DNA from 4 places in the Planococcus sp. MB-3u-03 genome. Region 4 is predicted to be linked to each of the others. Evidence: riboswitches for the same ligand, from Rfam matches in the RefSeq annotation. Region 4 holds a riboswitch; each other region holds the start of a gene.
The links. Region 4 has a riboswitch for S-adenosylmethionine ahead of CW734_RS07175 (methionine ABC transporter ATP-binding protein). Riboswitches for the same ligand answer to the same signal wherever they lie in the genome.
Positions count from the first base shown of each region.

Region 1: another riboswitch for S-adenosylmethionine. It lies ahead of CW734_RS04050 (MetQ/NlpA family ABC transporter substrate-binding protein); the one in region 4 lies ahead of CW734_RS07175 (methionine ABC transporter ATP-binding protein).
Region 2: another riboswitch for S-adenosylmethionine. It lies ahead of CW734_RS04120 (bifunctional homocysteine S-methyltransferase/methylenetetrahydrofolate reductase); the one in region 4 lies ahead of CW734_RS07175 (methionine ABC transporter ATP-binding protein).
Region 3: another riboswitch for S-adenosylmethionine. It lies ahead of CW734_RS17785 (transporter substrate-binding domain-containing protein); the one in region 4 lies ahead of CW734_RS07175 (methionine ABC transporter ATP-binding protein).

Region 1 covers NZ_CP025135.1:534,094-542,004, forward strand. Annotated here, with positions in the region: gene CW734_RS04020 (twin-arginine translocase TatA/TatE family subunit) at 1-160, shown strand, start outside; gene tatC (twin-arginine translocase subunit TatC) at 181-954, shown strand; gene CW734_RS04030 (CPBP family intramembrane glutamic endopeptidase) at 1,407-2,177, opposite strand; gene groES (co-chaperone GroES) at 2,374-2,658, shown strand; gene groL (chaperonin GroEL) at 2,696-4,327, shown strand; gene CW734_RS04045 (SDR family NAD(P)-dependent oxidoreductase) at 4,420-5,175, opposite strand; SAM riboswitch class I at 5,532-5,652, shown strand; gene CW734_RS04050 (MetQ/NlpA family ABC transporter substrate-binding protein) at 5,761-6,591, shown strand; gene CW734_RS04055 (acyl-CoA dehydrogenase family protein) at 6,613-7,785, shown strand.
Region 2 covers NZ_CP025135.1:554,621-562,531, forward strand. Annotated here, with positions in the region: gene CW734_RS04110 (acyltransferase family protein) at 1-786, shown strand, start outside; gene CW734_RS04115 (DUF6920 family protein) at 925-1,758, shown strand; SAM riboswitch class I at 1,864-1,966, shown strand; gene CW734_RS04120 (bifunctional homocysteine S-methyltransferase/methylenetetrahydrofolate reductase) at 2,070-3,917, shown strand; partial or broken gene metH (methionine synthase) at 3,910-7,346, shown strand; gene CW734_RS04130 (LLM class flavin-dependent oxidoreductase) at 7,616-7,911, shown strand, end outside.
Region 3 covers NZ_CP025135.1:3,307,733-3,315,643, reverse strand. Annotated here, with positions in the region: gene CW734_RS17810 (substrate-binding domain-containing protein) at 1-76, shown strand, start outside; gene CW734_RS17805 (sugar ABC transporter ATP-binding protein) at 141-1,655, shown strand; gene CW734_RS17800 (ABC transporter permease) at 1,648-2,622, shown strand; gene CW734_RS17795 (Gfo/Idh/MocA family protein) at 2,634-3,692, shown strand; gene solA (N-methyl-L-tryptophan oxidase) at 3,952-5,091, opposite strand; SAM riboswitch class I at 5,298-5,403, shown strand; gene CW734_RS17785 (transporter substrate-binding domain-containing protein) at 5,530-6,342, shown strand; gene CW734_RS17780 (amino acid ABC transporter permease) at 6,364-7,083, shown strand; gene CW734_RS17775 (amino acid ABC transporter ATP-binding protein) at 7,083-7,820, shown strand; gene mmuM (homocysteine S-methyltransferase) at 7,863-7,911, shown strand, end outside.
Region 4 covers NZ_CP025135.1:1,187,404-1,195,314, reverse strand. Annotated here, with positions in the region: gene sufD (Fe-S cluster assembly protein SufD) at 1-43, opposite strand, end outside; gene sufC (Fe-S cluster assembly ATPase SufC) at 62-841, opposite strand; gene CW734_RS18470 (YuzK family famiily protein) at 1,187-1,342, opposite strand; gene CW734_RS07195 (hypothetical protein) at 1,543-2,073, opposite strand; gene CW734_RS07190 (dicarboxylate/amino acid:cation symporter) at 2,176-3,342, opposite strand; gene CW734_RS07185 (MetQ/NlpA family ABC transporter substrate-binding protein) at 3,584-4,414, opposite strand; gene CW734_RS07180 (methionine ABC transporter permease) at 4,508-5,176, opposite strand; gene CW734_RS07175 (methionine ABC transporter ATP-binding protein) at 5,169-6,194, opposite strand; SAM riboswitch class I at 6,285-6,389, opposite strand; gene CW734_RS07170 (thioredoxin family protein) at 6,425-6,748, opposite strand; gene CW734_RS07165 (ribonuclease M5) at 6,729-7,091, opposite strand; gene gcvH (glycine cleavage system protein GcvH) at 7,152-7,532, opposite strand; gene CW734_RS07155 (arsenate reductase family protein) at 7,610-7,911, opposite strand, start outside.

The DNA of each region.
Region 1 (7,911 bases), 650 kb from region 4:
TTTCGGTCCGAAAAAGTTGCCTGAACTAGGCAAAGCATTCGGTTCTTCCCTGCGCGAATTCAAAAACGCCACAAAAGGGTTGGCAGATGACGACGAAGATGACAAGAAAGTCGAAGCAGCAAAGAAAAATGATCTAGACAAGAAAGACGAGCACAAGTAACACGATAGGATGTTTGTCCGATGAACCAACAAAATGAAATGACGGTAGTTGAACATATAGGTGAACTCAGAAAACGGCTGGCCTTGATAGTCGTTTTCTTTCTGTTCGCGCTCATTGCGGGATTCTTTCTCGCCGAGCCGCTGATCCGCTATTTGCAATTCAGCGAAGAGGCACGTAATCTGACGCTGAATGCTTTTAAAATTACCGATCCGATTAAGATATATATGCAGGTCATGATGATCTTAGCATTGATCATCACGTCGCCATTAATCATGTACCAATTTTGGGCGTTCATTAGCCCCGGTCTCTCTGAACGTGAGCGAAAAGTGACGCTTGGGTATATTCCGTTTTCTTTGTCCTTGTTTATCGGCGGGATTGCGTTTTCCTATTTGGTATTGTTCCCGTATGTCATCGGATTCATGCTCAATATTTCGGAGAACCTGGATATCCAGGAGACGATTGGGATTAATGAGTATTTCCAATTCTTGTTCCAAATTACCTTGCCGTTCGGCTTTATCTTTCAACTGCCGGTATTGATGCTGTTCTTGACGCGCCTCGGTATTTTGACGCCGATGATGATGACGAAGTACCGGAAGTATGCGTATTTGGCGCTGGTGACGATCGCCGCGTTCATTACGCCGCCGGATATTATTTCCCATATGATCGTGACATTGCCGCTGATTTTATTGTATGAATTCAGTGTGGTCATTGCGCGCATTGGATATCGCAAGTTCCTGCGTGCAGAACAGCAGCAGGCAATTGCAGAACAGACAGAAGACCTTCCGCCGAAATGATGGCGGGAGGTTTTTTGTTTGGAATGGAACGTATAAAGAGTTTTAGAATGAAAAGTATTGGAAATAGAAGACTGCGCTTCAGGGGCACGCTTTCCGGAGGGCTCGCATTGAGCCGCTTCGTCGCTCCGCAAAACCACGCCTGCTCAACTCTCACGATGTTCGAGCTTCGCAAACGAATCCGCTCAATGCCTTTCGTGTATTCGCTTGCAGGGTCTCAATTGTCTCGCTGATCCTCCCGGAGTCGGCCCCTTTCGCTCCGTCTCTGAGTTGAGATTGAAAAGAAGTCACTTCACTAGAATTTCGAAGCGGGAAATATCATTAAACCAACCTTAAGGAATTTTGTGGCTCGATTATGGATGTGGAACTGTCGCCAATCAAATATTTCAACCCAGCTATGACTTAACAGAGATGGAAAAAACCGCTACTTCAACAAGGAAGTGGCGGTTTTTGGGTTATTGCAGGTTTTCCATTTGTTTGATGAAGGTTTCGATCTTGTCCATATTGAGCTGGATAAGCATGACATAGCCGTTCAGCAGGATGTGCGCGATGATCGGGGTGAGGATGCGCTTGGTCCGCTGATAGAGGGCTGCCAGGATCAGTCCGGTCGTGAAGTAGAGCAGAAGATGCGTGAACTCGAGATGGACGAGCGCGAAGACGAGTGCCGAGATGGCGGTGGCGATCCAGAAGTTCAGCGTCTGGTTCAAGGAGCCGAAGACGACTCGGCGGAAGACCAGTTCTTCGAGTATGGGGCCGAACAGGACGACCGCGATGATCGCGTACGGCACCACTTCAGCGATTCGGACGAGTGTCTGGGTATTGGCGGATCCCGGATCGATGCCGATTGCCATTTCGATCATGGCGGCGATTGATTGCCCGATGATCAACAACAGAAAACCGAGGACGCCCCAGCCGATTGCAGCGGGAAGGCTCGATTTTTTGCCTTTCCAAATATTGAAGAAGTTGCGGTCGCGCAAGATGAGAACCATCGTAACTAAAAAGCCGATGCCCATCGTCAGGAAGATCAGCCATCCGGAAGTGGAAGCGCGGGCGGTGGCATCGTCAAGCCCTTGGTCTCGGAAATAACCGAGTGTCGGGCCGATAAAGAGGATCGGCATGAGCTGAACGGCTACGAAGACGAGCAGGACCAGGAGCGGCGTACGCATGTTTTTGCGCTTATACCCTTTCGCTTTCGAGGGAGAGGCGGTTTTATCGGTTGAGGTCATGTAGTCAAATTCCTTTCTTTTCGCATGCTCCTTTTATTGTAGGGCTTAACGGAAAAAGGCGCAAAGAATTCAAAACGCCATAAGGTTTCTGCTTGCAATTAACTGAAGATTTTATTAAACTTATCTATGGGTTAGCACTCAAGACTAGAGAGTGCTAAATGACTAGAAGCTATTTAATTTGAGGAGGGTGTTTCAATTGTTAAGACCATTAGGAGATCGTGTCATCATTGAGCTCGTCGAAAAGGAAGAAAAGACATCTAGCGGAATCGTCTTGCCAGGATCTGCGCAGGAAAAACCGCAGGAAGGCAAAGTGATTGCGGTAGGGAATGGGCTTATCCGTGAAAATGGACAGCGCACAGAGCTGGACGTAACTGAAGGAGACCGCGTCGTCTTTTCGAAATATGCGGGCACAGAATTGAAATACGAAGGCAAAGAATACTTAATTTTACGTGAAAACGACATCCTTGCGATTGTCGGCTAAATAAGCATAAATTCTATTTAATAGGAGGAACCGAATCATGGCAAAAGAAATTAAGTTCAGTGAAGATGCACGCAGCTTGATGCTGCAAGGTGTAGATAAATTAGCGGACGCAGTCAAAGTAACGCTTGGGCCAAAAGGGCGCAATGTCGTGCTTGAGAAGAAATTCGGCACGCCGCTTATTACAAACGATGGCGTAACGATCGCTAAAGAAATCGAGCTTGAAAACGCGTTTGAAAACATGGGCGCAAAACTCGTGGCGGAAGTTGCTTCCAAAACAAATGATATCGCAGGTGACGGTACGACAACTGCGACAGTTCTAGCACAAGCGATGATCCGCGAAGGCTTGAAGAACGTCACAGCTGGCGCAAACCCTGTCGGCATCCGCCGCGGCATCGAACTTGCTGTGGAAAGCGCAGTTACGGGATTGCAATCTATTTCCCAGCAAATCGAAGGCAAAGAATCGATCGCGCAAGTAGCGGCGATTTCTTCAGGCGACGAGGAAGTCGGTAAATTGATCGCAGAAGCAATGGAGCGCGTCGGCAACGATGGCGTCATCCCATTGGAAGAATCACGCGGCTTCACGACGGAACTTGACGTTGTGGAAGGGATGCAATTCGACCGCGGCTACCAGTCTCCTTACATGGTGACGGATTCCGATAAAATGGAAGCGGTTCTTGAAAACCCGTTCATCCTTGTCACTGACAAGAAAATCGGCAATATCCAGGAAATCCTTCCGGTGCTTGAGCAAGTCGTTCAGCAAAGCAAACCGCTACTCATCATCTCTGAAGATGTTGAAGGCGAAGCGTTGGCAACACTTGTCGTGAACAAATTGCGCGGCACATTCAACGCAGTAGCTGTGAAAGCTCCTGGATTCGGCGATCGCAGAAAAGCGATGCTTGAAGACATTGCTGCACTTACTGGCGCTGAAGTGATCACGGAAGATCTCGGTCTTGACCTGAAATCCACAAATATCGCACAACTTGGACGCGCAGCGAAAGTCGTCGTTTCGAAAGACAACACGACAATCGTTGAAGGCAATGGCGATTCCGAGAAAATCATCGCACGCGTGGCGCAAATCCGTAGCCAATTGGAAGAAACGACTTCTGAATTCGACCGCGAAAAACTGCAGGAGCGCCTCGCGAAACTTGCTGGCGGCGTAGCAGTGATCAAAGTCGGCGCAGCAACTGAAACAGAATTGAAAGAGCGTAAACTGCGCATTGAAGACGCATTGAACGCAACACGCGCAGCGGTTGAAGAAGGCATCGTGGCAGGCGGCGGTACAGCGCTTATCAATGTCTACAACCAAGTGGCGCAAATTGCGACAGAGCAAGAAGGCGACGTCGCGACTGGCATCAACATCGTGCTCCGTGCACTTGAAGAGCCGGTTCGCCAAATCGCAACGAACGCTGGCCTTGAAGGCTCGATCATCGTTCACCGCCTGAAAACGGAAGAAGTCGGAATCGGCTACAACGCAGCAACAGGCGAATGGGTCAACATGCTTGAACAAGGCATCGTAGACCCAACGAAAGTGACGCGTTCTGCACTGCAAAACGCAGCATCTGTTGCGGCTATGTTCCTGACAACTGAGGCTGTAGTGGCTGATATTCCGGAGCCAGCAGGTCAAGGTGGCGGAATGCCTGATATGGGTGGCATGGGAGGAATGATGTAAGCCATCAGCCCATCTAGAAAATCCCCTTTCACGTAATGTGAAAGGGGATTTTTTGATGTTTGAACTATACTCGAACTTAAGGACAGGGAATTCTACTTCCTCGAGGTATACTGAAAAACCGGATCCATCAACTCAAACTCATAGGTCTCACTATTGACCTTGCCAACAATCTGTTCGCTATCATAAAGCTCCAGCATAAACTGTGCCATCTCTTTTGAGGTATGGAACTTCTGCACATTGTCGCTATAGCTGAATTCATCAAGTTCCCGCGCAGTTTTCACGAATTCGGTTTCGGTCATGGATGGCGCGAGTATTTTAACTTTCAATCGAGCTCCGTTATCCTGCAGTTCCTGGGCAAGGCCTTCTGTAAATGCGCTCACGTAAAATTTGGTCGCAGCGTATGTAACAGCATTTGGCACGAGTCTGTAGCCTAAGTCAGATGATACGTTGATGAGCTGCGCCCCTTCTTGGTCCGCATAGTCGCGTGCATAAAGAGTGGAAAGCGTAGTGAGTGCCTCAACATTTACGCGCAGCATCTTTTCCGTTTTAGTCATATCCTGCTCAGCGACGGTAGCACTGTTTCCGAAGCCGGCGTTGTTGACGAAGGTTTCAATATCGTATTCTTTGAGGCTTTCGTATAGTGCATGGACCTGCTCGCTGTCGGATAGGTCGGTGGGTTTGATGACGACGTCCAGCTCAGAGTTCATGCTTTGAATCTTCTCTTTAAGATTATTGAGCTCGTTTTCCCTTCTTGCCACAAGAATAAGGTTTTTGCCGCATGTCGCAAAAGCCAGTGCAGCTTCATATCCGATTCCTGAGCTGGCGCCTGTAATTACCGTGTACTTCATGTGAATCCCTCCATTGAAATGAATAGATAGCTAGTGTGCAGAAACAATGAAACTCTCATGAGATTGTGCTGGCTCTTGAAGTGAAAGAAACAGCATTTTATAAACTGGAAACTTCAATATTAGAGTGTTTGGAATTAGGAGAGTTCTTAAATGAAGATTATACACTATTTTCCTGCTGGCACAGAAACATACAAAATATCTTAGCAAGGAGCGGTACGTGGAAACACATCTCTCCGATTTAGTAGGGAGGAGTGTTTTTATAGTACGATTTCTAAATTTTCTATTGCCATGAAATCCAAGCTCTGCTATTGTATTAATCATATCAATTTACTCGGCATTAATTCTGAGTACATAATTTCTTATCCAGATAAGTGGAGGGACTGGCCCTTTGAAGCTTCGGCAGCGGAACAGATTGGATGTCCAATTTGAAACTGTGCCAAATCCAGCAGGTGCTGTTAAGCATTTGAGAGATGAGAAGAGCCGGACGGTGAGCCTCTCTTCTTTTTTATGAAGAGGGGTTTTTCTATTGGCCGCAAGAATTGTAGCGTCTCATTCAAAATAAAAAAGACCAAGGAGAGATGGCAGATGAACAAGCGTTGGATTGGTGTGTTTGGGATTTCGGGTGCGCTATTATTAGCTGGATGCGGCGATAGCGGGGAAGCTTCCGAGGAAGACAAGAAAGAAGTGCGTGTCGGCTTTGGCGTCGGGACGTACGAGCAGCAATTCAAGGAAGGGATCTTGCCTATTTTGGAGGAGAAAGGGTATAAAGTGGATACAACAACTTTTTCCCAGAACATGCAGTTGAATCCGGCGATGCAGGAAGGCTTGATCGATGCGAGCATTTTCCAGAGCACGGCGTATATGGAAGGGATCAACGAGGAATTGGGCATGGACATGACCGGCATCGCTTTTGTGCCGAGCGCGCCTCAAGGTTTGTATTCAGCGAATCATCAATCGTTGGATGAGGTGAAGGACGGCTCGACTGTCGGCTTGCCGAATGATCCGGTCAACCAGGAACGCGCAGTGCGCATCTTGGAGGAACTCGGGTGGGTGACGGTGTCAGACGATGCAGGCGTGACGGATTTTAATTTGAACGCAGTGGAAAATGCGGATTACGATCTCGACTTGAAAGTCTTGGACCCAGCGCAAATTCTGGTGTCGCTGCAGGATATCGATTTTGGCGTCGTCAACGGCAATTATATTGCCAATGCGCCGGACCGCAAGATTACGGATGCGTTGAAAATCGAGAATACGCCCGAACAGCATCGGATTGTGGTGACGATCGAAGAAGATAACGCGGATACTCAGTGGGCGAAAGATTTGAAAGACGCTTACGAATCCGAGGAGTTCCAGGAATATATCGAGTCGAATGAGCAGTATGACGGCTTCATTTTGACGGAGGAATGGGCGCAATAGATAGGAGAAAGGTGAAGAATGATGGATATCCTAAAAGCGAAGACATTTGAAGAACGCATGGACATATTGAATGAAACCGTCGCACCGTTTACGGAACGGGCCGCGCACAATGATTTGGAACGAAAATTTCCATTTGAGAATTTTGAGGAACTGAAAGCGATCAATTACCCCGCGTTGACGATTCCGAAAGAATACGGCGGAGCGGGCATTTCCTTGTCTGAGATGCTGCGCTATCAGGAAGCGATCAGCCGCGCGGACGGGTCGACCGGTTTGTCAATCGGTTGGCATATGGGCATCGTTCAAGATTTGGGCGAGACCGGTAAATGGGACGAATCAGTGCTTGAAGCTTTATTTGACGATATCAAAGCACGCGGCGCATTGATCAATAATTGTGCGACCGAAAAGCAGACCGGCAGCCCGACAAGAGGCGGCAAGCCATCGACCACAGCGAGAAAAGTTGGCGGTTCGTGGGTCATTGATGGACGCAAGTCGTTCACGTCGATGGCGCCGGTATTGAATTACTTCAACGTGACCGCTGTGATTGAAGAGACCGGAGAAGTGGGCTATTTCCTCATTCCGCGGTCGGCTGAAGGCATAGCGATCGACGAGACTTGGGACAGTGTGGCGATGACCGGCACCGGAAGCCATGATTTGGTGTTGACGAATGTCCAAGTAGAGGAGAAGGCTTTGGTCGAGATTAGTGTGCCCGGGAAGAAGCGACCGGCGGGATGGCTGCTCCATATCCCGGCGTGCTATCTCGGAATCGCACAGGCCGCGCAGGACTATGCAATCCGCTTTGCACAGGAGTATTCGCCGAATAGCTTGAACGGGCCGATCATCGAGCTGCCGAACGTCAAACAAAAGATTGGCCAAATCGAATTGGAATTGCAGCGGTCACGGCATTTCCTTCATTCCGTCGCGAAACAATGGGACGGTTCGGACGAAGAACAGCGCTCACAGATGGCTGCGGAACTCGGGGCCGTAAAAGTCGCGGTGACGAATTCAGCGGTCGATATCGTGGATTTGGCGATGCGCGTCGCAGGTGCACACAGCCTGTCGGAAAAATCGCCTTTGCAGCGCTATTACCGCGATGTGCGGGCGGGACTTCACAACCCGCCGATGGAAGACATGCTCATTCCATCGCTTGCGGATTTTGCGATCGGCAAAGCGAAATCGAAACAACCGGTTAAATAGGGGCAGGGCCGCGGATCTTCAGTGATCTGCGGCTTTTTTCTTTTTATAATTGGAAAGAAATTACGGAGATAAGTGCAAATTATGTCGACGCTTACATTAATTTTCCCTTATGTGACATCTGTCACT
Region 2 (7,911 bases), 630 kb from region 4:
CGCGCCGTATTGGAAAACGTCCAGCCTGCAAAAGATGCGGAACTGCAGCCGGACTTTTTGTCGGCGAAGGAAGATTTGCCGACATTCTATAGCGACAAAGACTGCTTCTTGACGGGCAGTGTCAGCTCGAAACTCAAGGAATGTTCGTTCGGCGTAACGGAAAATCCAGAGCATGTCGTCGCGCTGGTCGGCGGCTCGCATTCGGGGCATTGGTTCCCGGCGCTTGAAGCGGTCGCAGAAGAAATGAACATGCGTATCGATGTCTACAATAAAGACGCCTGCCGTTTCTCGAGCGGTGATTTCGATGGCCAGTTGGACGAAGCGTGCATGACCTGGAACGATAATCTGCAGGAACGGCTAATGGCAGATCCACCAGACCTAATTTTCACGACAGCGACGGTGAATTCAGGCGATACGGTGCCAAAAGGCTATATCAATAAATGGAAAGAGTTCGAAGGGATCGCGGAGATTTTCGCCGTGCGCGACAATCCGCGCATGAAAGTCGACCCGACGCTTTGCCTCGATGAATTGAGCGTCGACAATTGTTCGGTCGAGCGCGATAAAGCATTAGCGGATGTCGTGCCGTGGGAAAATACGGAAGGCATTCCGGATAATGTGACGTTCGCCGATATGTCCGAGTATTTCTGCACGGATGATACATGCCCGCCGGTGATCGGCAATGTGCTCGTCTACCGCGATAAGCATCATTTGACGACACTTTATTCGCAAACGATGGGGCCGGCATTGAAGGAACATCTTGAACCGGCTCTTGAAAATCTAAACTGATGAATACCGAACGCCTCCGGAAGGACACTCTTCCGGAGGCGTTTTCTATTGCCGCGCCCAGCAGGGAAAATAAATGCCGTGTCGAAAGAGAATAGCAAGGAACAAAGTGCGCAGCAAAATCGGAGAGGGGTATGAGGCATGAAACGCAGATGGCCGGTTTTAGCATTGACATCGCTTGGGGCATACGGAGCTTACCGAAAATACAAAGACATGACGCGGCTCGTCAAGCCGACGTGGCCGGAAGTCCGGCACGCCGGGGAAGTGGAAGAGGCAAGAACGGAAAATCTCCCGAAACCGATCGCCAAGTGGCTGGAGACGATCGGCGCGGTCGGCCGTGAACAGGTGATGGGCGTCTATGTAAAGCAAGTAGGCTGGATGAAGACCAAACCCGATCAGGAAGAATGGACGGAATCGACTGCCGAACAATACAGCTTTGTCGAACCGCCGTCGTTCTATTGGAAAGCGCGTATGAAAGTGGATGGCTTGTTCGTAACCGGATCCGATAGTTTCCGCAATGGCCGCGCGGGGATGCGTATCCGCTTCGCGGGGCTTGTGCCGATCAACCGCGCGATTCCGGACGGCAAGCTCGATGAATCGGCCTTGCAGCGCTTTTTAATGGAGATGGCCTGGCTGCCGGGACTGGTGTTCAGCCCGTACGTGCGGTTTTTGAACAGCAACGAACGTTCTGTGGAAGCGGAAATGACTTATAACGGGTCGACTGCCAATGTGACCTTTGAATTTGATGAAAAAGGGCGCATGAAGCGGGCGCGCGCGATGCGCTATAAAGATGTTGGCGAAGATGCGAAGCGCTTGCCGTGCATTGCGGAAGTGCATGAATGGCAGGAAGTCGAAGGCATCGAAATCCCACGGCGCATCGACATCACTTGGATCATCGACGGCCAAGCGTTCACTTGGTATAAGTTCACCGTCGAAGCCGCTAAATTCAATCCGCGTGTTCCGGATGCCTGGTGAGCAAGTCAGAAATGTAACAGAAAGTTCTTTGTTTTTTGATGAATCACCTTGACCCAAATCACCACAGGGGGTATCATGTGGGAATACTAAAAACTGCATAGTGAATTCTTATCTAGAGAAGTCGAGGGACTGGCCCGATGACGCTTCAGCAACCAGCCGCTAGCGGTCAGGTGCTAATTCCAGCAGGCATGCGCCTGGCAGATGAAAAGGAACGAGTCCGATATCGTAAAGCCTTCTTTTTCATGGAAGGCTTTTTTTGTTTCATATCGATGCGTCCGCAGCTGCACGGCAAAATAGACGGAGGAGGACCAATCATGTTATTAGATGAACTGAAAAAACGAATGCTGACGGCGGACGGCGCCATGGGAACGCTGTTGTACTCCTACGGCATCGAATACTGCAACGAGGAATTGAACATCCAGCGACCGGAAGTGATCGAGAAGATCCACCGCGATTATATCGCAGCCGGGGCGGATATCATCCAAACGAACACATACGGGGCGAACGCCCATAAACTGGCGCGCTACGGGCTCGAAGAACAGACCGAAGCGATCAATAAAGCAGCGATCGCCATCGCCAATAAAGCCGCAAAAGACGGCGGACAGTTTGTCGTCGGCACGATCGGCGGCATCCGAGGCATCCGCAAAAGCGATGCGACTTTGGATGAGATCGTCGCCATGGTCGACCAGCAAGCCCAGCATCTATTGTCCGGCAATCCGGACGGCTTATTGCTGGAAACTTATTACGATTTCGAGGAACTGGCGGCGACCGTCAGCCATCTGAAGAAACTGACCGACGCCCCGCTCATCGCGCAATTATCGATGCACGAACCCGGCATCTTGCAAAACGGCATGAGCTTGAACGAAGGATTGAAACGTCTCGACGCGCTCGGTGCGGAAATTGTCGGCGTCAACTGCCGCCTTGGACCGCACCATACGATCCAAGCGTTCGAAGGCGTCGAACTTCCGGAAAAAGCCTTTTTGTCGGCTTACCCGAACGCTTCGCTTTTGGATATCGAAGACGGGCGCATCGTCTATGAATCGGAAGCCGATTATTTCGGCCGTGCGGCATTGCTTTTGCGTGAAGAAGGCGTCCGGTTGATTGGCGGCTGCTGCGGCACGACGCCGAAGCATATCGAAGCGGTGAAAAAACGCATCGGCCATCTGCAGCCGATTACCGAAAAGAAAGTCGAAGAGAAAAAACCGATCGTCATCCGCGAAGCAGAAGCCTTGAAAGACAAGCCTTTACACGAAAAAGCGAAAACCGAACGGACGATCATCGTCGAACTCGATACGCCGCGCCATTTGGATATCGATAAATTCCTCGAAGGTTCAAAAGCATTGGATGCAGAAGGCATTGACGCCATCACGATGGCCGATAATTCACTCGCCTCTCCGCGCATCAGCAATATGGCGATGGGCTCGATCATCAAGCGTAAGCAAGACGTCAGACCTCTAGCGCATATCACCTGCAGAGACCGCAACCTGATCGGCCTGCAATCGCATATTATGGGACTGAATGCACTCGGCATCCACGACATACTTGCCGTCACGGGCGATCCGACAAAAGTTGGCGATTTCCCGGGCGCGACAAGCGTCTATGATGTATCGAGCATGGAATTGATCCAGCTCATCAAAAAACTCAACGAAGGCATTTCATTCTCCGGGAAACCATTGCGGAAAAAAGCGAATTTCTCTGTCGCCGCCGCGTTCAACCCGAACGTTCGCGTCGTGGAGCGGGCTGTAGCAAGGCTCGAGAAGAAAATTGAAGCCGGGGCAGATTATTTCATTTCACAACCAGTTTATACGAAAGAGAAAATCATCGAGATCCACGAGGCGACAAAGCATTTGGACACGCCGATTTTCCTTGGGGTCATGCCGCTGACGAGCATACGCAGCGCCGATTTCCTGCATAACGAAGTGCCGGGCATCAAATTGTCGGAAGAGGCACTTGACCGCATGCGGGCTTGCGGCGAAGACAAGGAAAAAGCGACGGCGGAAGGCATCCAGATCGCGAAAGAATTGATCGATACCGCAGCGGAACTGTTCAACGGCATTTATTTGATCACGCCATTTGTACGCTACGACATGACGGTGGAATTGATTCGCCACATCCGACAACTAGATTTAAAGAAAGCGAGCGATCGTGCCTATGCCTAAACATCTAATTGAACAGCAACTCGAAAAACGCATCCTTATCATCGACGGTGCAATGGGGACGATGATCCAAAATGCGGACCTATCCGCGGAAGATTTCGGCGGCGAGGAGTACGACGGCTGCAACGAATACTTGAATATTATCCGTCCCGATGTGCTTGAAGGGGTGCACGACGCTTATTTGGAAGCGGGCGCAGACATCATCTGCACGAACACATTCGGCGGCACGCCAGTCGTTTTGGATGAATACGGGCTCGGCCATCGTGCAGCGGAAATCAATAAAAAGCGGTCGAAATCGCCAAAATCAGCCAAGCGAAATATTCGACGCCGGAATGGCCGCGCTTTGTTGCGGGTGCACTCGGCCCGACGACGAAAACTTTGTCGGTAACGGGCGGCATTACATTCGACGAATTAAAAACCGATTTCCAGGTGCAGGCGAAAGCCTTGATCGAAGGCGGCGCGGATCTATTATTGCTGGAGACGAGCCAGGATATGCTCAATGTCAAAGCGGCGACGATTGCGATACGCGATGCCTTTGAAGAAACCGGAGTGGAATTGCCGGTGATGATTTCAGGGACGATCGAACCGATGGGCACAACGCTTGCGGGACAGACGATTGAAGCCTTTTACGTGTCGATCGAACATATCAAGCCGCTTTCTGTCGGTTTGAACTGTGCGACAGGGCCGGAATTCATGACCGATCATTTGCGTTCGCTGTCTGAACTGTCGACAGGCTATGTCAGCTGCTACCCGAACGCCGGTCTGCCGGACGAGGAAGGGCATTACCACGAAACGCCAGAATCCTTATCGAAAAAATTGCGCGGCTTTGCTGAAAAAGGCTGGCTCAATGTCGTCGGCGGCTGTTGCGGCACGACACCAGCACATATTGCGGCGGTGCGTGAAGCGGTCGACGGGCTGGCTCCGCGCGAGCGCAATGAAACGAGCCATGGCCATGCGGTGTCCGGCATTGAAGTGCTTGAATACGACGATTCGATGCGCCCGCTGTTTGTCGGCGAACGCACGAATGTCATCGGCTCGCGCAAATTCAAGCGGCTCATTATCGAAGGGAAATTCGAGGAAGCGGCGGAAATTGCCCGCGCCCAAGTGAAGAACGGGGCGCACGTCATCGATATTTGCCTGGCGAACCCGGACCGCGAAGAACTTGAAGATATGGCGGCATTCATGCAGGAAGTCGTCAAAAAAGTGAAAGTGCCGCTCGTCATCGACTCTACGGACGAAGACGTCATCGAAGCTTCGCTGAAATTCTCCCAGGGCAAAGCGATCATCAACTCGATCAATTTGGAAGACGGAGAAGAACGTTTCGATGCAGTCATGCCGCTAGTGAAAAAATACGGCGCTTCGGTCGTCGTCGGCACAATCGATGAAGTCGGCATGGCGGTCACGCGTGAGCGCAAACTCGAAATTGCAGAACGCTCGTATCAATTGCTGACGGAAAAATGGGGACTCGCCCCGGAAGACATCATTTTCGATCCGCTCGTGTTCCCGGTCGGAACAGGCGACGAGCAATACATCGGCTCGGCGGTTGAAACGGTGGAAGGCATCCGCCTCATCAAGGCAAAGCTGCCGCGCGCGTTGACGATACTCGGCGTGTCGAATGTGTCGTTCGGCTTGCCGCCGGTCGGCCGCGAAGTATTGAACGCCGTTTATCTATACCATTGCACGCAAGCGGGGCTTGATTACGCAATCGTCAATACCGAGAAGCTCGAGCGCTTTGCGTCGATTCCGAAAGAAGAAGTGAAGATGGCGGAAGAGCTATTGTTCGAGACGACCGATAAGAACTTGGCGGACTTCACGGATTTCTACCGCGATAAGAAAAAGGAAAAAACCGAGGACGATATTCCGGATACCGTGCCGGAGCGCCTCGCTTACTATATTTTAGAAGGCACGAAAGAAGGGCTCATCCCTGATCTTGAAAAAGCGCGGGAGATGTATGAAGATCCGCTCGAGATCATCAATGGCCCGCTCATGGAAGGCATGGCCGAAGTCGGGCGCTTGTTTAACGACAACCAGCTGATCGTCGCGGAAGTGCTGCAATCAGCCGGCGTTATGAAAGCTGCTGTGTCGTATCTCGAAGGCTTTATGGAAAAGAAAGCGGACGATAGCGGCAAAGGCAAGGTCATTCTCGCGACTGTCAAAGGCGATGTCCATGATATCGGCAAAAACCTGGTCGACATCATCTTGTCGAACAACGGCTTTAAAGTGATCGATATCGGCATCAAAGTGACGCCAGCCGCTCTTATCGAAGTGATTCGCAAAGAACAGCCGGATATCGTCGGCTTGTCGGGGCTGCTTGTGAAATCCGCCAAGCAGATGGTGCTGACAGCACAGGATTTCCGTGAAGCGGATATCGATGTGCCGATTTTAGTCGGTGGCGCAGCTTTGTCCCGACGCTTTACCGAAACGAAAATCGCCGCCGAATACAACGGCCCGGTCATTTACGCCAAAGACGCGATGCAAGGGCTGGACCTCGCGAACCGTCTGCAAAGCGGTGCCGGCAAAGCGGTCTTGCTCGAAGAACTCGGCGCCCAACAGGAAAAGCGCCAAGCACAAGATGCGGCGCGCGCAGAAAAAGGCGCCGTCGCCATTTTGGAAAAGCCGGTCAAGACCGTACGCGAAGATGCGCCTGTTTACGTGCCGAACGATTTGCGCAGGCATGTATCGAAAGAGTATTCAGTGGCGCACTTGTATCCGTACGTCAATATGCGCACATTGATTGGCCATCACTTGGGGCTCCGCGGCTATAGCGACAAACTGTTGCAGCAAGGCGATACACGGGCGGTTGAACTGCACGAACTCGCGACGAAGTTTCTCCAGTCAGGGCTGCTGAAGCCTGCAGGAATGTATCAATTCTTCCCGGCGCAATCGGACGGAGACGATGTCATCATCTACGACCCGAAAGACGCCAAGAGGGAAATCGAGCGCTTCACGTTCCCGCGCCAAGCTAAAGCGCCGTTCCTTTGTCTGGCCGATTATTTGAAATCGACCGCGAGCGGCGAGATGGATTACGTGGCGTTCATGCAAGTGACGGCAGGGCACGGCGTCCGCAATGAAGCGACACGCTTGAAAGAGGCGGGCCGTTTCCTGGAAAGCCATGCGCTGCAAGCGACCGCTTTGGAACTAGCGGAAGGTTTCGCAGAGCGCATGCATCAGGAAATCCGCGACCAATGGGGCTTCCCGGACGCAACGGACTTCTCAATGCGCGACCGGTTCGCGGCGAAATACCAAGGCCAGCGCTTCTCGTTCGGCTACCCCGCCTGCCCGAATCTGGAAGACCAGGCGAAACTGTTTGGCCTCATCAAACCGGAAGACATCGGCGTCCACTTGACGGAAGAATTCATGATGGACCCGGAAGCATCGGTATCAGCGATCGTCTTCGCCCACCCGGATGCGCGTTATTTCAATGTAGAATAATGGAAACGGACCAGGGAAGCCTGGTCCGTTTTAATTGTTTCAAAGAAGTAATTACTGTCGAAACTCATGGTAAGAGTAGATACTGTTATCAGATTAAAAGATCAATGATGAAGCTAAGTGGTTTGGAGAAGTGTCTGCCCGGAAAACCTTTTGCTCAATAATGCTGCGCATTACTTCGCAAAGATAATGTCTCACGTAGTTCGACCTTATCTTTTCTATGGGCTCGAGTGGTATGATGAAGAATAGAGATTAAAAGGAGGTGCGGACGTATGACCGTCTTGAATATTTTGGATTACTCGCCGATTGATGAAGGCGAAACGGCAGCTTCCGCGCTTCGCTCAACTGCGGAATTGGCGAAATTGGCAGATCGATTGGGATATAAACGCTATTGGGTCGCGGAACACCATCAAGTGTTTTCAGTTGCCGGCAGTACGCCGGAAATGCTCATGATGCACCTCGCGACACTGACCGAACGCATCCGTATCGGCTCGGGCGGCGTCATGCTGCCGCATTACAGCGCCTATAAAGTGGCGGAGAATTTCCGTCTGCTTGAAGCGCTGCACCC
Region 3 (7,911 bases), 1.3 Mb from region 4:
GATGGTCGTCAAGGAAGCGACGCAAGTGACCAAAGAAAATGTGGATGAGTATTACGATCCGGAATCGAAATTCTAAGCTAATAGCCGGGAAATGCAGTGGAGCCATTGCATTTCCTCTTTTCCTATAAGGAGGTTAAGACATGACTTCGCAGCCTTTTGTGGCGATGAACCAAATCGAGAAATCATTTAACGGCGTCCCAGTTTTAAAGAAAGTGACGCTGGAAGTAGAAAAAGGGGAGATTCATGCCTTGCTTGGGGAAAACGGCGCCGGCAAATCGACGCTGATGAATATTTTAGGCGGCGTCCACCAACCGGACAGCGGGCAGATTTTCATTGAAGGCAAACAGGTAAATATGGCGAACCCGCATATTTCCCAGGCGCATGGCATCAGCTTCATCCATCAGGAGCTGAATATGGTCAATGATTTGAAAGTGTATGAAAACATGTTTCTAGGTTCAGAAATTCGCAACAAGGCCGGATTTTTGAACGTGGAAGAAATGTGCCGCCAAACGCGTGAGATCTTGGCGGAACTGGGCGTGTTCCTCAATCCGAAAGAATATGTGCGCAATCTCGCCACGTCCTATAAGCAATTGATCGAGATTTCAAAAGCGCTGCTGCATAAATCGAAGCTGATCATCATGGATGAACCGACGACATCGCTCGCGGAACATGAAGTGGGCCGGCTGTTCGAATTGATGCGCAACTTGAAGAAATCGGGCGTATCCATCATTTATATTTCCCATAAATTAAAGGAAATCCAAGCGGTATGCGACCGCTACACCGTGCTGCGCGACGGCCAGCTAGTGAAGACGGATGGCATGCAGAGCGGAAATTTAGAGGAAATCACCAAGCTGATGGTCGGCAAAGCGATTTCACAGGAGCGCTTTGTCCATGAGCACGAATTTGGCGAAATGGCTCTGGAAGTCGAGCGCTTAAGCAGCCCTGGCTTATTCCAGGACATCGACTTTACCGTCCGAAAAGGCCAGATTGTCGGGTTTACCGGGCTTGCGGGAGACGGCCGGACGGAGCTGTTTGAAAGTTTATTCGGCTACCGCAAAAAATACACGGGCACCATCAAAGTGAAGGGCAAAGCGATGAAAATCACCCATCCGCGAACGGCGCTGCAGGCTGGCATGGGCTATGTGCCGAAAGACCGTAAAGAAAATGCCATCATCAAAGATTTGAGCGTCGTCCATAATATGAGCTTGTCATCGATGGGCAATTTTGAGCGATTGGGTTTCATCCAAGACAAGCGGGAGCTGGAAAAGTTCAGCAGCTATAAAAAAGCCTTGAACATCAAAGTAGCTAATCCACGCATCACCATCGACAAATTGAGCGGCGGCAACCAGCAGAAAGTGATCATCGCCAAATGGCTTGAAGCGGATACCGATATCTTGATTTTCGACAACCCGACACAAGGCATCGACGTCGGCGCAAAACAGGAAATCTATCAGGAGATCCTAGAACTCGCAAAACTGGGCAAAGCGATCATCATCCTGTCATCAGAAGCCCCTGAAGTGTTGCGCATATGCCATGTCATCAACGTCATGTACCACGGGGAAATCACGGCCAGGTTTATGGGCGATGAGACAAACGAAGAAGAAATCATGCATTATGCCACAGGCGCGAAAAGGGAGGGAGAGCACATTGGATAATATCAACACAAAGGAATACAGCCCTGAATCTCCAAGCATGAAAAGCAGGCTGTCCTGGCTATGGTCGGAATACAGCGTCATCATTGCGTTCATCATCATTTTCATCGCTGCTTCCGTGATGAATCCAAGATTTCTCGATATCAACAACCAATTGAACATCCTCATGCAAGTGTCGATCATCGGCATCATTGCGCTTGGGATGACGGTCGTCATGCTGTCAGGCGGCATTGATTTATCGGTCGGCTCTGTCCTGGCGCTCGCCGGCGTCATTTCCGTCTTGGCATTGAACGCATCCGGCAGTATTTTAATCGGCGTGTTCACGGCCTTATTGGTCGGGGCATTCGCCGGATTCCTGAATGGCCTGATGGTCGCGAAAGGCAGGATCGCGTCGTTTATCGCTACGCTCGGCATGATGGCCGCGGCCCGTTCGATCGCACTGTATATTGCAGAAGGCGGCAGCGTCTCGGGCGAAGTGAGCGGATTCACCGCCATCGCCAATAACAATGTATGGATTTTTGATTTGCCGGTGCTCATTTTCTTCGCCATGGCCGTGCTGATTTATATCGTCATGCACAAAACACGGTTCGGCAGGTACGTCTATGCGCTCGGGTCGAATGAAAAAGCGGCGATGCTGTCCGCTATCCGTGTGGACCGCATCAAAATCGGCGTCTATACGCTGATCGGGATGCTTGTCGGAGTCGCGGCGGTCATTGAAACGTCCCGGTTGAACTCGATTTCGTCTTCAAGTTCCGGGGCGCAATATGAACTTGACGCCATTGCAGCTGTCATCATCGGCGGCACGCGCATGACAGGCGGGCGCGGCAAAATCATCGGCACGATTTTCGGCATCTTGATCTTGGGCATCCTCAACAATATGATGAACTTGATGAATGTTTCGCCCCATCTGCAGGGCTTTGTCAAAGGCTTGATCATCATCATTGCCGTCGTGTTCCAAAAAAGAGAATAGGAGGAGATTGCATGGGCATCAAGGTAGGCATCATTGGCTGCGGGGCCATTACGAAAATGCGCCACGCGCCGGAATATACAGCGAATCCATATGTGGATGAAATCGTCTTTTACGACCGCAATCTCCACCGTTCCGAAGCGATGGTCGAATTGTTCGGCGGGCGGAATGTGGAAAGCGTCGAGGAATTGTTCAACGACCCCGAGATTACAGCCATCAGTGACTGCTCTTCGAATGAACACCATCATTTGTTCTCGACACAAGCGCTGTTGAGCGGTAAGCACGTGCTGTGTGAAAAACCGATTTCCTTGACGGTCGATCATGCCAAGGAAATTTTAGCGGCACAGAAAAAATCCGGCAAGAAATTGATGGTCGACCACAATCAGCGCTTTACGCGCGCGCATCAAAAAGCACGCGAAATCCTCGCTAGCGGAGAGCTCGGGAAAGTCTTGACTTTCCGCACTGCTTTCGGGCATTCGGGCCCAGAATCCTGGGGCATCAATAAAACGAAATCAACATGGTTCTTCAAAAAGGAGCGCTCGGGCTTCGGTGTCGGCGGCGACCTTGGCATCCATAAAATCGATTTGCTGCATTACCTGCTCGATGATGAAATCATTCAAGTGAGCGCCTTTCAGGGAGCTTTGCATAAAACGGATGAAAACGGCGAGTCGATTGAAGTATGCGACAATCTTGTCTGCAGCTTGGCGACGCAAAAAGGGCGTCTCGGAAACGCCGCCTTCTCCTGGACCTATTACGGGGAAGAGGACAACAGCACCGTTGTTTATTGTGAGAAAGGCATCATGAAAATCTACCATGATGACGAGTATCAGCTGGAACTCATCATGGAATCCGGCGAGAAAGTGAACTACCAGCTGGAAGCGATCCAAACGAATGACAACCAGACTCCGAGCGGCGTCATTGATGCATTCGTCGATTCCATCCGCCTGGACCAGGAGCCGATCGTTACGGGAGAAGATGCCTTGAAATCACTGAAAGTCATTTTGGGCATCATGGAAGCAGCCGACACCAAGCAAGTGGTCACTATCGAAAAAGAGTCTCTCCTTTATCAATAAGGAGAGACTCTTTAGTTTGTCGAGAAAGTTAAAGCCGTATTTTCCGAAGCTTATCGCTCGCTTTCCGTGGGCTCGCGTTCAAGCCTCCTCAGTCGCTGTGCTCCTTGCGGGGTCTCGGTCGTCTCGCTGATCCACAGGAGTCGAGCAAACGCTTCTCCAAATACTTAGGTAGAACATTGATCTTAAAATGTAGAATAAGTGATTTTCTTTTTATGCATAGTGAATCACTAATTTCTTCAACACTCTTCTTTCATTTCGCTCATGGTTTGAAACGGTTGAGTGAGAAGGGAGCGATGTCGAATTCGGTGTGGCCGTCTATTGCCAATTGGCTCAACACTTCGCCCATGACGCTGCCGAATTTAAAGCCGTGGCCGGTAAAGCCGCAGGCGAAAATGACGTGCTCGTTGTCCGGATGGCGGTCGATGATGAAGTTATGGTCGTCCGAGACGGTGTATAAACAAGTTTTGCCTTGTTTCAATTCTCCGCTCGCTTCTGGCATATACAGGTCCAGGAATCTTCTTAGGTCGCCCTCATCAAATTCGTATTGCCCGAAGTTCTGGGTTTGTTCGTCCGGGTCGATTGGCTGCCCGCCATCCGAGCGTCCGACTTTTACGCCAGCGCCGTCGATGCTCGGGAAGCCGTAGAACATCATCTCGGGACCTTCCACAAAAAAACCGGGAAATTGATCGGCATTGTACATCTCCGGTGCTTCAAACCAGCCGACCGCTTTGCGCGTCGGTTGGATCGGCAATTGCAGGTCTGGTAGCAGCTTCTTCGCCCATGCACCGGCTGTGACGATCACTTTTTCAGCATAGAAAACACCTTGCGCGGTCGAGATTTTCACGCGATCCCCGTCCTGTATATCGATGTGTTGGACGGGTGTATTCGGCACATAGTGAACGCCGTTTTCGAGCGCCAGTTTCTTATAGGCACGGATGGCATTTTCGCTGTACAACACGCCTGCTTGTGCTTCAAAGCAGCCGATGAAATGCTCGGGCACTGTGAAGCCCGGCCATCTTTCTTGAATCGCGCCGCTGCTTAATATTTCGAGCGGCAAGCCGTAGCTATTGGCGGCTGCAATGCTTTCGAGCAGAAAAGGGGAGTCTTCCGGGCCAAGCCCGATAACACCGGTCTTATCGAACACTTTGTAGCCGGTCTGCTTCTCCAAGTCTTCCCATAATTGCTGCGCGCGCAACACTAACCTAACGTAATGCCTGCCTTCCCCGTAGGCGTGGCGGATCAACCGGGTATCTCCGTGATGGCTGCCGTTCGCATGGGGCGGGTCGAATGCATCGATCACCAATGTCTTCTTGCCTTGCTGTGCCAAAAAGGCGCCGGCGGCCATGCCCATCGTGCCGGCACCGACGATGGCGACATCAAAAACAGTTTCCTCGCTCATCTTGTGTTCACTCCGCTCTTGTATTGGATGCATGCCGCCCGGTGGAACCCGGCAGCAATGGAATATTAAATTGATGGTATGCAATATGGCAGGCTTTGTCAATTTCCTCCTGAATTTTTATACGAAATTTTGATTTATTTTCAAAAAAGGGTTTGACAGCAGGGGCTATCTCAAATACTATCGTTAATATGTTAAAAAAATTAAATAACTTATCCAGAGAGACTGAGGGACAGGCCCTATGACGTCCAGCAACCATCATGTTCATGAGAGGTGCTAATTCCTGCAGAATGTGTTCATTCTGAGAGATAAGAAATTGGTCGAAGCCTCTTTCCTATTGAAAGAGGCTTTTTTGCATCCAAAAGGAGGGCAGGCACTCTACACAAGGCGGAAAGTCCAGCCCTATCATAAAAAAACTACACACCAAAAGGAGCTTGAATTATGAAAAGAAACGCTTATCTATTCGCTACTGCCTGTTTAGTAGGTCTTGCCGGAACACTTGCCGGCTGTTCATCGGAAGAGACGGCGAACGCTACAGGAGACCAAGTGATCCGCGTCGGAACGCAAAACGACTATCCGCCTTTCGCTTTCGCGGATGATGCCAACCAGCTGACGGGCTATGACGTGGACATGATGAAAGCCGTCGATGAACAATTGGACGGCTATACGTTCGAATACGTCGCCGTACCGTGGGACAGCATGTTCCTCGCGCTCGAGTCGAATAAAATTCAGGCCATTGCCGACCAAGTAGCGAAAACGCCGGAACGCCAAGAAAAGTATTTGTTCACCGATGAATCGTATTTCGCAGCGGAAACGGTCATCGCGGTGAAAGAAGGCCGAGAAGACATTCAGACGATTGAAGATTTGGAAGGAAAAGCGGTCGGGGCTTTGGCAGGCGATTCCTATACTTTATTGCTTGAGGAGTACAACGAAACCGCCGCCGAGCCGATCGAACTGAAATACAGCGAAAGCGGCAACCCGTCGGAAATTCTGCAGGATGTGCAGAACGGGCGCGTCGACGCTTACGTCAATGACCCGATCATGATGAACGCGGTGTTGGAAAAGAATGAACTCGGCGTGGAGATTGTCGGGCAGCCTTTGGTCAATGACGATATGGGCATCGTCTTGAAAGATGAAGAAAAAGGCGAAGAGTTGAAAGCCTTGATCGACCCGATTTTGAAACAGCTGAAAGAAGACGGCACCTTGTCCGAACTGTCCGAGAAATGGACCGGCGGCGACTACATCCCTGAATAAGCTAGCGGAAGGACAGAGACAATGGAAAATTTACTGGACTTGAATTTCTTGATCGAGAGCTTTCCTGCCATTATTTCCAGGCTGCCAATCACGATCGGCATAGCAGTCGGCTCACTGCTTTTGAGTTTAATCATCGGCGTGGCTGCGGCATTGATCAAAATCTACAAAGTACCTGTGCTCAGCGTCATCACGTCGATCTATATCTCCTTTATCCGGGGGACGCCGTTATTGGTGCAGATTTACCTGGTGTTTTACGGGATTCCGAAAATCATTTATTTTCTTCAGAGCGAATACGGCTGGCTTCAGTCGGCGGACGTCAATAGCATCGCACCGGAATTCTATGCCTTGATGGCCTTTTCCATCAATTTGGGCGCGTATTTATCCGAAACGATCCGTTCGGCGATCGAATCGGTCGACCGCGGGCAGTTCGAAGCCGCCAAAGCGATCGGCATGACGCCTGTGCAGATGATGCTGAAGATCGTCTTCCCGCAGGCCTTGACGGTAGCGATCCCGAACCTCGGCAATATGTTCATCAGCACGATCAAAGACACCTCGCTCGTGTTTATCATCGGCGTCATCGATATCATGGGGCAGGCAAAAATCCTCGGCTCCCGTGGCTTGGCGTTCTTTGAAGTGTATATCGCCGTCTCGATCGTCTATTGGATCTTATGCATTGCCGTCGAGCGCTTATTGGTGAAGATCGAGAAGCGTGCACGCAGATATGAAAGAGGGATTGCCTGATGATCAAATTGGAGAAGCTGCATAAATATTACGACCGCCAGCATGTTTTGAAAGGAATCGATTTAACCGTCGAAAAAGGCGAAGTGGTGGCGGTCCTCGGGCCAAGCGGTTCCGGGAAATCGACGCTGTTGCGTTGCATCAATTTTCTCGAAGAGCCGACGAGCGGCATCGTGGAAATCGGCGGAAAGCGGGTGGATGCGGCCACCGCCAAGAAAAAGGAGATCTTCGCGCTCAGGACTGCAACTGGCATGGTCTTCCAGCAATACAACCTGTTCAAGAATCTGACTGTGCTGCAAAATGTCTCCGTCGGTTTGACGAGCGTCAAGCGGATGAAAAAAGACGCTGCTGACAAGAAAGGCATCGAGATGCTCGAGCGGGTCGGCTTGTCTTCTAAATTGAGCCATTACCCTGCGCAATTGTCCGGCGGCCAGCAACAGCGTGTCGGCATCGCCCGTGCGCTTGCTTTGGACCCGGAAGTGCTGTTATTCGACGAACCGACTTCTTCATTGGACCCTGAACTGGTCGATGAAGTATTGGCCACCATACGCCGCGTCGCGGACACCGGAAAAACGATGTTCATCGTGACCCATGAATTGAGTTTCGCGCGGGAAATTTCGGACCGCGTCATCTTTATGGAAGACGGCGTCATTATCGAGCAAGGCACGGCTGAGCAAATTTTCACCGAGCCTGCCGTCGAAAGAACGAAACAATTTTTAGGAAAAGCCGTCCAAGGCTGAGGGAATAAAGTGTAACGACTGAGAGCGGAAGGATGGTTTGGAATGAACCCGATTGAACAGATATTGAACGAGTTCCCGGTCCTGATCGTGG
Region 4 (7,911 bases):
GTACATCCTGCTCGGTCATCGTTAGTTTTGTTTCAACCGTCACGTTAGTCTCTCCTTCCAATTATGCTTCTTGTCCGACAGTCTCGTCTTCGATGCCGAGTTCTGCCTTGATCCAGTCATAGCCTTCCGCTTCCAATTTATGCGCTAGTTCAGGTCCGCCGGATTTCACGACGCGGCCTTGCATCATGACATGGACGTGATCTGGCGTGATGTAGTTCAACAGGCGTTGATAGTGAGTGATGATCAAGCAGCCGAAGTTCTCGCCCTTCATTTGGTTGATGCCGTCAGAAACGACTTTCAATGCATCGATATCAAGACCGGAGTCAATTTCATCAAGTACAGCGAATGTCGGTTTGATCATCATCATTTGGAGGATTTCGTTGCGTTTCTTCTCGCCGCCAGAGAATCCTTCGTTCAAGTAGCGCTGTGCCATGTCCTGGTCCATTGCAAGAGTTTCCATTTTGCTGTCAAGTTCACGGATGAATTTCATCAATGAAACTTCGTTGCCTTCTTCGCGGCGTGCGTTCATCGCAGAGCGCATGAAGTCAGCATTTGTGACGCCGGAGATTTCGCTCGGGTACTGCATAGCTAGGAAGAGTCCTGCGCGTGCGCGCTCGTCGACTTCCATCGCCAATACGTCTTCTCCGTCCAATTCGATCGTACCTTGTGTTACTTCATATTTAGGATGCCCCATGATTGCTGACGCCAAGGTAGATTTCCCTGTACCGTTCGGCCCCATGATGGCATGGATTTCGCTCGTGTTAATTGTGATGTTTACACCTTTTAAAATCTGTTTTCCTTCGATTTCAACGTGTAGATCTTTAATGACCAAAGTTGACATGTAAATACCTCCATAATGTTATTGAAGAATGCCTCGCACTCTTAATTAGTATCATTCTAATCTTAACTTATATCGACTTCAGTAGCAAATGTTAAAATCGGCCGCAAGTCTTAGCCAAAACCATTTTGAAATCCGTATTTCCTAATGTCTACAAGCAAATTCCAGCTGGCCTCGCGGATTTCCTACATTTTCAATAAAGTTAGGCTAAATGAGAATTCATTTCAATAAACTTCGTGTAAGACACTAGATTCCACATGCTTGGGCATAGAAAAACCGGACAGAGAAATCACTCTGTCCGGCAGCTTCATTTTAATGTTTGAATGTATGTGGATCGTGTATCTATTGCTATTCGCGGTGCGCTTGGCGCTCGATCTGTGCCGCAACCGACTGGCCTTGGCGATAATCCTGCTCACGGCGCTGTTCAACTTCAAGGATTTTTTGCGGGTCATTTTGGTATTCGTTCAGTCCGTACCCGTGTACGTCTCTGAATGCCTGTTCCATTTTTTCCGTCTTTTCAATACCTTGAGAATCGATAATAAACCATTCCTTTCGAGTTATCTTATTTTTACTTTTACAAGTATACCCGACCGTCCAAAGATTAAACAAGATAAATAATCTAATTTATCTGAAAATAGACCTATCGTCATAGTTATTGGGAATATATAGAAAAAGCTGCCCGTTATACGGACAGCTTTCATAAATTATTGGCTTACTTCGTTATATAAATTAGATGCAACCAAGCCGTTTTCTTTCAATATTTCATTGAAAGTAGCATCCGCTTCGGCAAATTTATCAGCAGCCGCTCCGAATTCAGGTGCATCTGTTCCAAGTTCTTCGATTTTCATCTCGTAAGATGAAGCGATCGAAGCCAATGCCCCGTCGATTTCCTCTTGATGATCGCTTAGCGATTCAGGCACTTCGATTGATTTTACCGCTTGCATCGCTTGTTCAGCAGAGCTTGCAGCCGCTTCTTTCATCTCAGCAAGTTCTGTACCGCTTGGCAGTGTATCTTCAGCTTGGGCAATTTCAAAATCGTTCAGCTGTGCGTCTTCTTTATTTATTTCTTTGGAAACGGATAGATAGAATTGCATCAATTGGCTTTTGATGCTTTCTTTTCCGGATTCCATCGTGGCAGATCCAGAAGCCGTTTCAGTTGTGTCAGTGGATTGTTCGGTTCCGCATGCCGCGAGCAACAAGGCCGCAGATAGGCCGAGGATTGTGATTTTTTTCATGATCGTGCCTCCTGATTTTCATATCCAGCATATGATAGCATAGCCCGATTTATCCGTATAGAGAGCATGAAAAAGCCGGAATTCATTGAATTCCGGCATAATTCATGCTTTTTGGGATGGAGTGAAACGGTCGACGATATTCGCGAGCGCCCCGTCTCCTGTTACATTGGCTGCAGTTCCGAAACTGTCCTGAGCCATGTACAAGGCGATCATCAAAGCGACCATCGTCTTGTCGAAGCCGAGCATCACTTCCAGCAAACCAATGGCTGCCATGACAGCGCCGCCTGGAACGCCGGGAGCCGCAATCATCGTCACGCCAAGCATGAGGATGAACGGGAAGAAGCTGCCGAATGACGGCGACTGCCCTGTCAATAAAATCACGCCGATTGCACAAGTGACGAGCGTAATTGTACTGCCCGATAAATGGATCGTTGCAAACAATGGGACCGTGAAGTCAGCCACACGTTCTTTCACGCCCGTTTTACGTGCTTGGCGCAAAGTGACAGGAATGGTAGCTGCTGATGATTGAGTGCCGAGTGCCGTGAAGTAAGCCGGCAGCATCGTCCGGATCAAAGCGAACGGATTTTTCTTTCTCAATACCCCTGCAGTGGTGTATTGGCCCGTGAGCATGACCCAATGCAAAGCGATGATCAGGATGAAGACCACCGCAAATAGTGAAAGGATCTCCATTACAGCCCCACCGTACGCCATGTTCGCAAAAATACCGAAGATGTGGAATGGCAATAGCGGGATTATGATGTATGAAATAACTTTTTCAATGATCTCCTGGAACTCTTCGAAGAATGATGCCATCGTCTTGCTTCCTGTAGAAGCCATGCCGATTCCGAGCAAGAACGCCAAAATCAAGGCGCTCATCACGCCGAATAATTGCGGAATTTCCAGTTCAATGAAGCTTGAAGCAAGCGCATTTGCCGGGTCATCCAAGTTGTTCAGCGAACCGCCTTCCATCAAATTAGGCAAAATGGAAGAAGCTACGATAAAGGCCAGGACGCCTGCCACGATAGTGGATAGATACGCGACTGCAGTCGCAAGGCCCAATAATTTCCCCGAACCTTTGCCGAGTTTTGCAATACCTGGTGCAATAAAACCGAGAATGATCAATGGCACGATAAAATTCAAGAACCCTCCGAAAATTCCTGTGAACGTAGCAAATACACGGACGAGCGCTTCTGGCGCAACAGAGCCGATGAGTACGCCAAGCACGATGGCCAGCACAATCCGCGGCAGCAAACCGAATTGAAATTTCATAATCTTGTCCTCCCTGTGAAAACAGTTGTTTATTCGTTATTATGTGAAATTACCATAGTTTTCGAAAAGCTAATAGCTTTTTCCTAAATCACGTAATATTTTTATTATTTCGAAAAAATAATAAAATGTTTTGAAGGATTGCTGAAAGTGTTTTATTCCGCAAGCTCTTCCGTTCCCCCCCTGTTTTTCAACATAAAAAAACGCGATGCATTCCTCTCGGGAATGCATCGCGTTTTATGGTTTATTGTTCAACAGGAATGACAGCGCCGTCCCATTCTTCAAGGATGAAGTCTTGGATTTCTTGTGAAGTCAAGACTTCGACTAGTGCTTGAATGTCTTCGTTTTCTTCATCACCGGATTGAACGACGATCAGGTTGGCATAAGGAGAATCCGAACCTTCAAGTGCGATTGAATCTTCCATCGGCTTCAAGCCTGCATCGATAGCATAGTTGGCGTTGATGAATACTGCATCGCCTTCATTTGCTTCGTACATTTGCACGAGTAGCGCCGGTTCGTATTCTGTCTCGAACTGGATGTTTTTCTCGTTTTCAACGATGTCGCTGACTTCAGCTGTTGTTTTGTCAACATTTTCATCAAGCTTGATCAATCCTTCTGCTTCAAGAATTGACAGCATACGACCGTGCTCCGCGACAGAGTTGCTCATAAGAATCGTTCCATCTTGTGGAATCTCATCCAAAGACGCAATGTCTTTTGAGTAGATGCCCATTGGCTCGATGTGGACCGCGCCAGCATTGGCGAAGTCATATCCGTGATCGGCAATTTGTGCTTCCAAATAAGGAATGTGCTGATAATAGTTGGCATCCAGATCCCCTGATTCCAAGTCTTGGTTCGGAAGGATATAATCCTGGTATGTTTCGATTTCAAGCTCAATTCCTTGTTCTGCAAGGATTGGTTTTGCCTGTTCTAAAATCTCTCCGTGAGGCACGTTAGAAGCGCCGACTGTCAACGTGCTTGTTTCTTCGCCTTCTGAACCGCCGCCGTTGCTTTCTTCAGCGCCGCAAGCCGATAACGCCAATACTGCTGCAAATGAACCGAATACTAATTTTTTCATTACAAAATTCCCCTTTTCTTCTATTAAATGTAGTTTTATATAATACCGGGCAATGACTGCCCCTTTTTATTTAATCGATCCGCCCAAGACGGCTTAGCGTTTATCGGCTCTGCTGGTCAAGAAGTCACCGACAAATTGGACGGCGAAGACGATGACCAAAATCAAGATCGTCGAGACGAGAGTTACGTCTTCGCGGCTTCGTTGGAACCCGTCCAAGAACGCGAGCGTCCCGAGCCCTCCAGCGCCGATGATGCCTGCCATGGCGGTATAGCCAACCAAGGCGATGGCGGTTACGGTGATTCCGGAAATCAAAGCGGGTTTTGATTCAGGCAGCAGCACTTTGCGGATAATCGTCCACGTCGTCGCTCCCATCGAGCGCGCGGCTTCGATGACGCCTTTGTCGATTTCTTTCAAGGCGATCAGCACCATGCGGGCATAGAATGGAGCTGCCCCGATGATCAATGCCGGGAGTGCAGCGTTCGGCCCACGGATGCTGCCGATCAGGAATTTCGTGAATGGGATAAGCAAAATGATCAAGATGATAAATGGAATCGAACGGAATATATTAACGAACGCTCCTGATAGCCAGTTGACCACTTTATTCGCCCATAATTGGTTGGGTGCAGTCAAAAACAGGATAACGCCTAGCACGAGCCCGATGATAAAGGTGAACAGCGTGGACACTGCCGTCATGTAAATCGTTTCGAGCGTCGCTTCCCACATAGCTTGCCAATCAACGTTCGGGAACAAATTCTCAAGCATTGCCCATCACCTCCGTCTGTACATCATGCGCACCGAGGAAGGCAAGTGCCTTTGCGATCTCATCTGCTGTTCCCTTCAATTGAAGGATCAGTGTGCCATAAGCACCGCGCTGTGTGTGAGAGATATTGCCGTGGACGATATTGACTTCCACTTTGTATTCCCGGATCAGCTGCGTCAGGATCGGCTGCTCCGCCTGGTCACCGACGAATATCAATTTGACCAATTGCCCTTCCGGATATTGCTCGCGCAAATGGCGGACGGTCTCTGCCGAATCTTCCGTCTCGGTCACTTGGGCAACAAAGCGCTTCGTGATATTTTCCTTCGGATGCTGGAAGACATGCAGCACTTCGCCCAGTTCGACGACGCGGCCGCCTTCCATGACGGCAACCCGATGGCAAATCTTCCGGATGACGTGCATTTCGTGCGTGATCAAGACAATCGTCAAGCCAAGGCGCTTGTTGATGTCGACCAACAAATCCAAAATCGCATCGGTCGTTTGCGGATCGAGTGCCGATGTCGCTTCATCGCAAAGCAAGACTTCAGGGTCATTGGCCAGTGCCCGGGCTATGCCGACGCGCTGCTTCTGCCCGCCGGAAAGCTGGGCTGGATAGGCGTTTTCACGCCCTTCCAAGCCGACCAGTTCAATCAGCTCTGCAGAACGCTTGCGCCGCTCCTCTTTCCCCACTCCGGCAATCTCGAGAGGAAATTCAATGTTCTCCCGCACGGTCCGCGACCACAGCAAATTGAAATGCTGGAAGATCATGCTGACCTTCTGGCGGGCTTTGCGAAGCTTCGGTCCCGAAATCGCCGTGATGTTCTGGCCGTTGATCTCAACAGAACCTTCACTCGGCTTTTCAAGGCCATTCAGCAGGCGGATCAAAGTACTTTTCCCTGCTCCGCTATAGCCGATGATGCCAAAAATCTCGCCTGCCGGCACTGTCAAATCGACATGGTCGACAGCCGTCAAACGCACTTTGCCGGTATCGAATATTTTTGTCAATCCTTTTAACTCAATCATGATTGGGCACTCTCCTAAATCTTTTGCTAATAAAAAAACCTTCCTGCTCAGATAAGCAGAAAGGCACATGTGTAAACACAATAAACCGTTCTCTCATCTTTCAAAGCCTGAACTTTGAGTGACTTGGCACCATTTCATTTTCATGACGGTTGCCGGGCTTCATCGGGCACTTCCCTCCACCTCTCTTTATAAGAGTTACGCTATTAAGTTAATTTCAGAAATTAAATTTATCATGGCTGGCTATATTCGTCAACCGATTTCAATTTCTCATACAAATAAGGCACCGATTGGAAAGCATAGACCTTATCCGTCACTTTGCCATCCTGGGAGATCAGCAGGCATGGCACGCTTTCCACTTCGTAGAGCTCCGCGACTTCCTGTACATAATTCAAATTGGCTTTGCCCATCGGGAGGCCCGGCAAAAGTTCCGCAACTACGCCAAGCATCTTGCTCGCGACTTGGCAGGTGCCGCACATCGGCGTATACAGATAATACGCTGCCACAGGCTGTGTGTTTTTTTCCTTGAGCCATTCTTTATGTGTCCATTCGTTCATAATAGTCATTCCCTGCTACTGGATTTAAGACCTGTACATCGGCTGCGATGAGCACATCGATCAGCTTGCGCAGCGGCGTCGTCGCCACCTCTTTATAACTTCGGTCGATGTGGAAATGGCGGGCTTCCGGAAATTCGCGCTTGATGAGCTTGCGCAGTTTATCGCCGGAAGCGTCCGCATCGACCAGGATGATGATATCCTGACCTTCAAAAGGCAACAGCATTTCCTCGAGTCTTGTAGCACTTACTGTACCATTTGTGCAAAGAATCGTCACGGGTTCTGCAATCAAGGGAGCTATCCGGGTCTTGTCGCTGATCCCTTCAACCACTATCACTTTCTCCATACGTATCCCCCCAGAAAACGATATATGAAAAAAAGCGCCATAAAGAGGCGCTTTCCGAACTTACTCGTTTGTCATTTCTTTATATTCGTCAGCTGACATCAATGCATTGACCTCATCTTCGGAAGGGGCTTCCACAACGACCATCCACGCTTTTTCATAAGGGGATTCGTTGACGAATTCCGGGCTGTCTTCAAGCTCAGAATTGACTTCGACGATTTTGCCGCTGATCGGCGCATACAATTCCGATACCGTTTTAACGGACTCGACGCTGCCGAATGGCTCGTCTTTTTTCAGCTCGTCGCCGACTTGCGGAAGCTCGACAAATACGATGTCTCCAAGTTCATCTTGCGCGAAATGAGTAATGCCGATACGTGCTTTGCCGTCTTCGACTTTGACCCATTCGTGTTCTTTTGAATAGCGAAGCTCTTGTGGTGTGCTCATCCAAACCCCTCCAAATATGTAATTGACTCAATTTCAGTTTGCCACAACCAAGGATGAAAAACAAGACGACAAACTTGTCAACTCCATGTATTTGCGTATACGTCTTCCTTGAAGCCGAGTGTCGCCTGAGAACCGTCCCAAGCGAGCGGGCGTTTGATCAGCATGCCGTCCGACGCCAGCAATTCATATTGCTCATCTGCGGACATGTTCGGCAGTTTTTCCTTCAATCCGAGTTCGCGGTATTTCTTGCCGCTCGTATTGAAAAACTTCTTCAGCTCGATGCCGCTCGTTTCGTGGATTACTTTCAACTGTGCTGCGGAGGGCGGGGTTTGCGAGATATCGATGTAGTCGAACTCCGCACCATTCGCCTCAAGCCATT